DNA from 2 places in the Nonomuraea sp. NPDC049152 genome. Region 2 is predicted to be linked to the other one. Evidence: riboswitches for the same ligand, from Rfam matches in the RefSeq annotation. Region 2 holds a riboswitch; the other holds the start of a gene.
The links. Region 2 has a riboswitch for S-adenosylmethionine ahead of AB0B45_RS30935 (aminotransferase class V-fold PLP-dependent enzyme). Riboswitches for the same ligand answer to the same signal wherever they lie in the genome.

Region 1: another riboswitch for S-adenosylmethionine. It lies ahead of thrC (threonine synthase); the one in region 2 lies ahead of AB0B45_RS30935 (aminotransferase class V-fold PLP-dependent enzyme).

The regions. Positions count from the first base shown of each region.
Region 1 covers NZ_JBEZDO010000007.1:297,228-300,628, forward strand. The annotation lists gene AB0B45_RS16330 (MoaD/ThiS family protein) at 1-164, opposite strand, end outside; gene thrC (threonine synthase) at 182-1,414, opposite strand; SAM riboswitch class I at 1,428-1,567, opposite strand; gene AB0B45_RS16340 (RNA polymerase sigma factor) at 1,627-2,187, opposite strand; gene AB0B45_RS16345 (trehalose-6-phosphate synthase) at 2,211-3,401, shown strand, end outside.
Region 2 covers NZ_JBEZDO010000019.1:151,427-154,827, reverse strand. The annotation lists gene AB0B45_RS30940 (DoxX family protein) at 1-222, shown strand, start outside; gene AB0B45_RS30935 (aminotransferase class V-fold PLP-dependent enzyme) at 223-1,551, opposite strand; SAM riboswitch class IV at 1,599-1,714, opposite strand; gene AB0B45_RS30930 (TerC family protein) at 1,814-2,548, shown strand; gene AB0B45_RS30925 (cytochrome P450) at 2,548-3,401, shown strand, end outside.

The DNA.
Region 1 (3,401 bases), on a different contig from region 2:
CGGCGAAGCTTGCCCGATTCATCCAAAATTCGCGCGCCGATACCCGGGTAGTCGGCGTCGAGCTTCTGCAGCACCTCGCGAAGCGTGGCACCCTCGCCACTCACCTCCGCGCTGCCGCCCGTGTACGTGCGCAGGATGGTGGGAATCCGCACCGAAACGCTCATGACTTCTACCTTTCCTTTCAGACAGCCGCGCGGAACGCGTCAAGGGACGGCCTGATCACGGCCGTGGGTGTGGCGTCGTCCGCGATCGCGTCGAGCGTCTTGAGCCCGTCACCGGTGTTGAGCACCACGGTGGTCAGCGAGGGGTCGAGCTGACCCGTGTCGACGAGCTTCTTCAGCACGCCGACGGTCACCCCGCCCGCGGTCTCGGCGAAGACGCCCTCCGTGGACGCCAGCAGCTTGATCGCGGACACCACCTCGGCGTCCGTCACGTCCTCGACCGCCCCACCCGTACGGCGGGCGATGTCGAGCACGTAGGGCCCGTCGGCGGGGTTGCCGATGGCCAGCGACTTGGCGATGGTGTCGGGCTTGACCGGCTGCACCACGTCGTGCCCTGCCTTGAAGGCCGTGGAGACCGGCGAGCAGCCGAGCGCCTGCGCGCCGAAGATCTTGTAGGGGGCGTCCTCGACCAGCCCGAGCGCGATCAGCTCCTTGAAGCCCTTGTCGATCTTCGTGAGCTGTGACCCCGAGGCCACCGGAATGACGATCTGGTCCGGCAGCTTCCAGCCGAGCTGCTCGGCGATCTCGTAGGCCAGCGTCTTGGAGCCCTCGGCGTAGTAGGGCCGCAGGTTGACGTTGACGAAGCCCCACTTGTCGCCCAGCGGGTCGCCGATGAGCTCGGAGCAGAAGCGGTTGACCTCGTCGTAGGTGCCCTGGATGCCGACCAGCTTGCCGCCGAAGACCCGCGCCATGGCGATCTTGGCCTGCTCCAGGTCGGCCGGGATGAACACGCAGGCGTCGAGTCCCGCGCGGGCCGCGGCCGCGGTCACCGCGCCGGCCAGGTTGCCGGTGGACGAGCACGACAGCGTGTGGAAGCCGAAGTTGCGCGCCGCCTCGACGGCGATGGCGACCACGCGGTCCTTGAAGGAGTGGGTGGGGTTGCCCGAGTCGTCCTTCACGTGGAGGTCGCGAATGCCGAGCGCCTTGCCCAGATTGTCGGCCTTGACGAGCTTCGTCCAGCCAGGGTTCATGTTCTGCTTGCTCGCCACGTCGACGGGCACCGGCAGCAGCGAGCGGTAACGCCAGATGTTGGCGGGTCCTGCCTCGATGTCGGCGCGGGACACGGACCCGAAGGAGTAGGCCACCTCGAGCGGCCCGAAACACTCCAGACACGCGAAGCTGGGGCCGAGGTCGTAGCGCGCGCCGCACTCGCGGCAGGACAGAGCGACAGCAGGACCGAAGTCAAGCGACATGAAGCGAGGCCTTCCCTCATCTTCGTCTGCGACCACCCTGGCCACAGACCGGAATTGGCACCTGTCCCGGCCGGCCTCGTCACTTCACGAGTTCAGTCCGGGAGGGTTGCCGGGGCTTCGCAGGGCCGGTCCCTCCACCCCTCTGGATGAGCAATATGAAGTTATGGGCATCACCATACCCGGCCGTGCTCGTGACACGACCTGTCGTCTCACTAGCTGAGACGATAAGTATCACCGAGCGCGGCCTGAACGTACTTGCGCGCCTGGTGGATCCGCGACTTGGCGGTGCCGAGCGGGATGCCCAGTTGCTCGGCCACCTCGTTGTAGTCGAGCTGGACGATGTCGCGCAGCACCAGCGCCTGGGCCAGGTCGGGCTTGTCGGCCTCCAGCGCCTCCATGGCCTCGAGCAGGTCGAGCCGTGACCCCGCGATGACGCTCACCCTGCGCACGTCGGGCTTCTGCACGGGCAACTCCTCCGAGGTCTGCTCGGCGGCCCTGCGCTTCAACGACCTGTAGGTGGTGCGCGCGCAGTTGGCCGTCACGATGTGCAGCCACGTGCTGAACCTCGCCCTGCCCTCGAAACGGGCGATGTTGCGGGCGACCGCGAGCAAAGTGTCCTGGCACGCCTCCTCGGCGTCCTGGTGATATGGCAGGATACGGGCGCAGTGGCGCAGTACGTCGGGCTCGATCCGCTTCAGGAGCTCGCCAAGCGCGCGGTGATCGCCGCCCGCGGCGGAGCGGGCCAGTTCCTCGGTTAGCTCATCTAGGGCCATAGCGAGATCCTATGTTCGGGGTCATGGTGGATGTTGTGAACAGCGTTCTTGTGGCTTCGAACCGTGGCCCTGTCTCCTTCACCGTGTCCGACGACGGCGACCTGACCATGAAACGCGGCGGCGGGGGCCTGGTTTCCGGGCTCTCGGGAGTGGTCAGGGACGAGGGCGTGCTCTGGGTGTGCGCCGCGCTGTCCGACGGCGACCGCAGCGCCGTACGGCTGGCCCCCGGTGGTCGGCTCGACCAGGCGGGCTATGACACCGGCAAGTTGCGCATGCTGGACATCCCGCCTGCGACCTTCCACCGCGCGTACAACGCGGTGGCCAACTCGACCCTCTGGTTCGTCAACCACCTGCTGTACGACACGCCTAACGCCCCCTATTTCGGCACAAGGTTCACCAAGGAGTGGGAGTCCTACCGCGACTACAACGGCGCCTTCGCGCTGGCGCTGGCCGAGGAGGCCAGCCACGGCGCCAAGGTGATGGTGCAGGACTACCACCTGACGCTCACCCCTGCGATGCTCCGGGCCGAGCGCCCCGACCTGCGGATCAGCCACTTCAGCCACACGCCCTGGGCACCGCCCGAGTACTTCTCGCTGCTGCCCGACGAGGTCGCGCGCGAGGTGCTCGAAGGCATCCTGGGCGCCGACCACGCGGGGTTCCTGACCGAGCGGTGGGCCAACGCGTTCATGGACTGCTGCCAGAGCCTGCTGGGCGCCAAGGTCGTCGACAGGTCGGTCAGCCACGAGGGCCGCACCACCCGCATCGGCGTGCACGGCCTCGGCGTCGACGGCGATTCGCTGTGGAAGCGCGCCTGCGAGCCCGACGTCGAGTCGAACATGGCCGCGCTGCGCGAGCAGGTCGGCGACCGCAGGCTGATCGTGCGCATCGACCGCACCGAGCTGTCGAAGAACATCGTCCGCGGCCTGCTGGCCTACAGGGAGTTCCTCGCCGCCCATCCCGAGTGGCACGGCCGGGTGGTGCATCTCGCCTTCGCCTACCCATCCCGCCACGACCTGCCCGAATACCGCGAATACACTGCCGCCGTGCAACGCTGTGCCAAAGAGATCGAAGACGAGTACGCCACCGAGGACTGGGATCCGCTGATCCTCAACGTCAACGACGACTACCCGCGCTCTCTCGCCGCCTACCGCCTGGCCGACGTGCTGCTGGTCAACCCCATCCGCGACGGCATGAACCTGGTCGCCAAGGAGGGC
Region 2 (3,401 bases):
AGCGGCGGCTGGGAGCTGGTCGGCGCCCTCGCGTCCGCCTGCCTCCTGCTGGTGGCGGTCGGCGGGGGACGCTTCGGTGCCGACGGCCTGCTCGTACGCGCCCGCGGGCGGAAGGCCGAGCAGCGCGAGGCCGAGCGAGAGGCCGAGCGCGCCCCCATGGACATCTTCGACGAGCCGCGGCGCGACGAGGACCTGCCGCCCGACTCGCCGACCCGGCCCTAGCTAGCGGCGGGCGACCAGATCGTGCAGCGCGCCGACGAGCCGGTCGACGTGCTCCTCCGTCGTGCCGATGCCGATCGAGGCCCTGACGGCCGACGCGGTGTCGTCCTCGCAGCCGCCGTCGTTCTGACTGTCGCGCCCGCTTCGGTCCTCGTTGGCTCGTGCCTCGCTCTCTCCGCCCGAGCTCCTGCGCTCGGGGATGTCGAGCAGGTGCCGCACGAACGGGTGCGCGCAGAACTTCCCGTCACGCACGCCGATGCCGTACTCGGTGGAGAGCGCCTCGGCGACCTGCCTGGCGGTGTAACCGTCGACGACGAACGACACGATGCCGACCCGCGGGTGGTCAGGCCCCCAGAGCGACAGCTCGCGGACCCCCTCGACGGCGTCCAGCCCTTCACGCAGCCTGGAGATCAGCCGCTCCTCCTCGTGGACCAGCGGCGTCCATCCCGTCGCGGTGAGCGCGTCGCACGCGGCGGCCAGCGCGATCGCGCCCAGCACGTTCGGGGTCCCGGCTTCGTGCCTCGGCTCTGCGTCCTCGTGCCACTCGGTGGTGCCGTCGGCCAGGGTGCCCACCGACTTCACCGCGCCGCCCCCCTTGAGGTACGGCTCGCCGTCCGAGAGCCAGTCGCGCCGCCCGACCAGCACGCCCGCGCCGAAGGGGGCGTAGAGCTTGTGGCCGGAGAAGGCGACGTAGTCGAGGTCGAGCGCGGTCAGGTTGAGCTTGCGGTGAGGGACGAGCTGGGCGGCGTCGACGAGGATGCGGGCGCCGTGCCGGTGGGCGATGTGCGCGAGGGCGGCGATCGGCCACAGCTCGCCCGTCACGTTCGAGGCGGCGGTCACGACGAGCAGCTTGGGGCCCTCGATGGCGGCCAGCGCCTCGTCGGCCTGCCGTACGGCCTCGCCGGGGAAGGCGGGCGGCGCGAGGCGCACGACGCGCTGCCACGGGAGTAGGGACGCGTGGTGCTCGGTGTCGAAGACCACGGTCGTGGCGCCCTTGGGAAGGCACCTGGCCAGCAGGTTGGTGGCGTCGGTCGTGTTGCGGGTGAAGACGACCGCGTCGTCGGCGCGGGCGCCGACGAAGGCGCGGACGGTGTGGCGCGCCTGCTCGTAGCGGGCGGTGGTCAGCTGGGAGGCGTAGCCCGCGCCGCGGTGGACGCTGGAGTAGGCCGGGAGCGCGGCGGCGACGGCCGCGCTGACCGGCTCCAGACAGGGGGCGCTGGCGGCGTAGTCCAGGTTGGCGTAGGAGACCAGGCGACCACCCTTGACGGGCACCTCGAGGTCCTCGCCCAGCACCTTGACCTGAACGGGGTTGAAGATCGTCGCAACGGACACGGCACAGCCCTTCTAGGGTCATCGGACCCCTGGCCATGGCGCATCGGAGCCCGCGCTTGCCCGCCACACCTCGTGGCGGACCAGGTCTTCACCCGGGGCACCCCGCCGCGGACGCGAGGGTTGCCGGCCAGCAAGCCGGGGCTAAGCGCTGGCACTCATGACCTACGCCCGAACTATAACCGACATGGGGTGCCGTTTCGCAAGCCGCGAACTTCTGGGGCGGTGAGCTCGTTGGGGATGGGGACAGCGAACAAGGAGGCACATGATGCTGGACTGGGTGGCAGACCCACAGATCTGGATCGGGTTCTTCACCCTGGTCGCCCTGGAGATCGTGCTGGGGATAGACAACATCATCTTCATCTCGATCCTGGCCGGGAAGCTCCCGCCCGAGCAGCGCGACAGGGCCAGGGTCCTCGGCCTCGCCGCCGCGCTCGTCTCGCGCCTGCTGCTGCTCCTCGGGCTTTCCTGGGTGGTACGGCTGACGGAGCCGCTCTTCGAGGTACTGGGGCAGGAGATCTCGGGCCGAGATCTGATCCTCATCCTCGGCGGCCTGTTCCTGCTGGCCAAGAGCGTGCTGGAGATCGGCGAGAGCATGGAGCTGAAGGACAAGGAGGGTAAGCAGGGCAAGGTGACCTCCTTCACCTCGGTCATCCTCCAGATCATGGTGCTCGACGTCGTGTTCTCGCTCGACTCGGTCATCACCGCGGTCGGCATGGTGGACGAGCTGGGTGTGATGGTCGCGGCGGTCATCGTCGCGGTGCTGGTGATGCTGTTCGCCTCGGGGCCGATCAGCAGGTTCGTTGACAGGCATCCGAGCATCAAGATGCTGGCGCTGTCGTTCCTGGTGCTGATCGGTGTCGTGCTCCTGGCCGAGGGCTTCGACCAGCACATCCCCAAGGGCTACATCTACTTCGCGATGGCGTTCTCGGTGGTCGTCGAGCTGCTCAACATCAGGATGCGGAGCAGGCACGCGAAGGCCGAATCTAAGATGCAGTAGTGCGCTTTGATCCTTGGAATCCGGATTTTGTAGCTTCGCCGTACGCGGTCTATGACGAGCTGCGGCGCGACGCGCCCGTCAGCTTCTTCGAGCCCACGGGACAGTGGCTGATCGCCAGGCACGCGGACGTCAACGCGCTGCTCAGGGATCGCCGCCTTGGCAGGTCCTACCTGCACCTCGCCACGCACGAGGAGTTCGGCCGCGAGCCGGAGCCGGAGTTCCAGGATCCGTTCTGGCGGGTGGTCAGGGCGGGCATGCTCGACGTCGAGCCGCCCGTCCACACCCGCCTGCGCCGCCTGGTCTCCAAGGCGTTCACGCCCCGCATGGTCGAGTCGATGCGGCCCAGGGTCCGCGCGATCGTCGAGGGCCTGGTCGACGACTTCGTCGAGAAGGGCGGCGGCGACCTGATCGCCGAGGTGGCCGAGCCGCTGCCGGTCACCGTCATCGCCGAGATGCTCGGCGTCCCCGACGCCGACAGGCATCTGCTGCGCCCGTGGTCGGCCGACATCTGCGGCATGTACGAGCTGAACCCCTCGCAGGAGGCCCAGCACACGGCGGTCAGGGCCGCCTCGGAGTTCTCCGACTACCTCAAGGACCTCGCCCGCGCCCGCAAGGCGGACCCGGGCGAGGATTTGATCAGCGCGCTCGCCCAGATCGGGGAGCTGACCGAGGACGAGCTGGTCGGCACCTGCGTGCTGCTGCTCAACGCGGGCCACGAGGCGACCGTGAACGTCACCGGCAACGGCTGGTGGTCGCTGTTCCGCAACCCCTCCGAGCTCGTACGGCTGCGCGACGACCTCTCGCTGCTGCCCACCGCGATCGAGGAGCTGATGCGCTACGACACCCCGCTGCA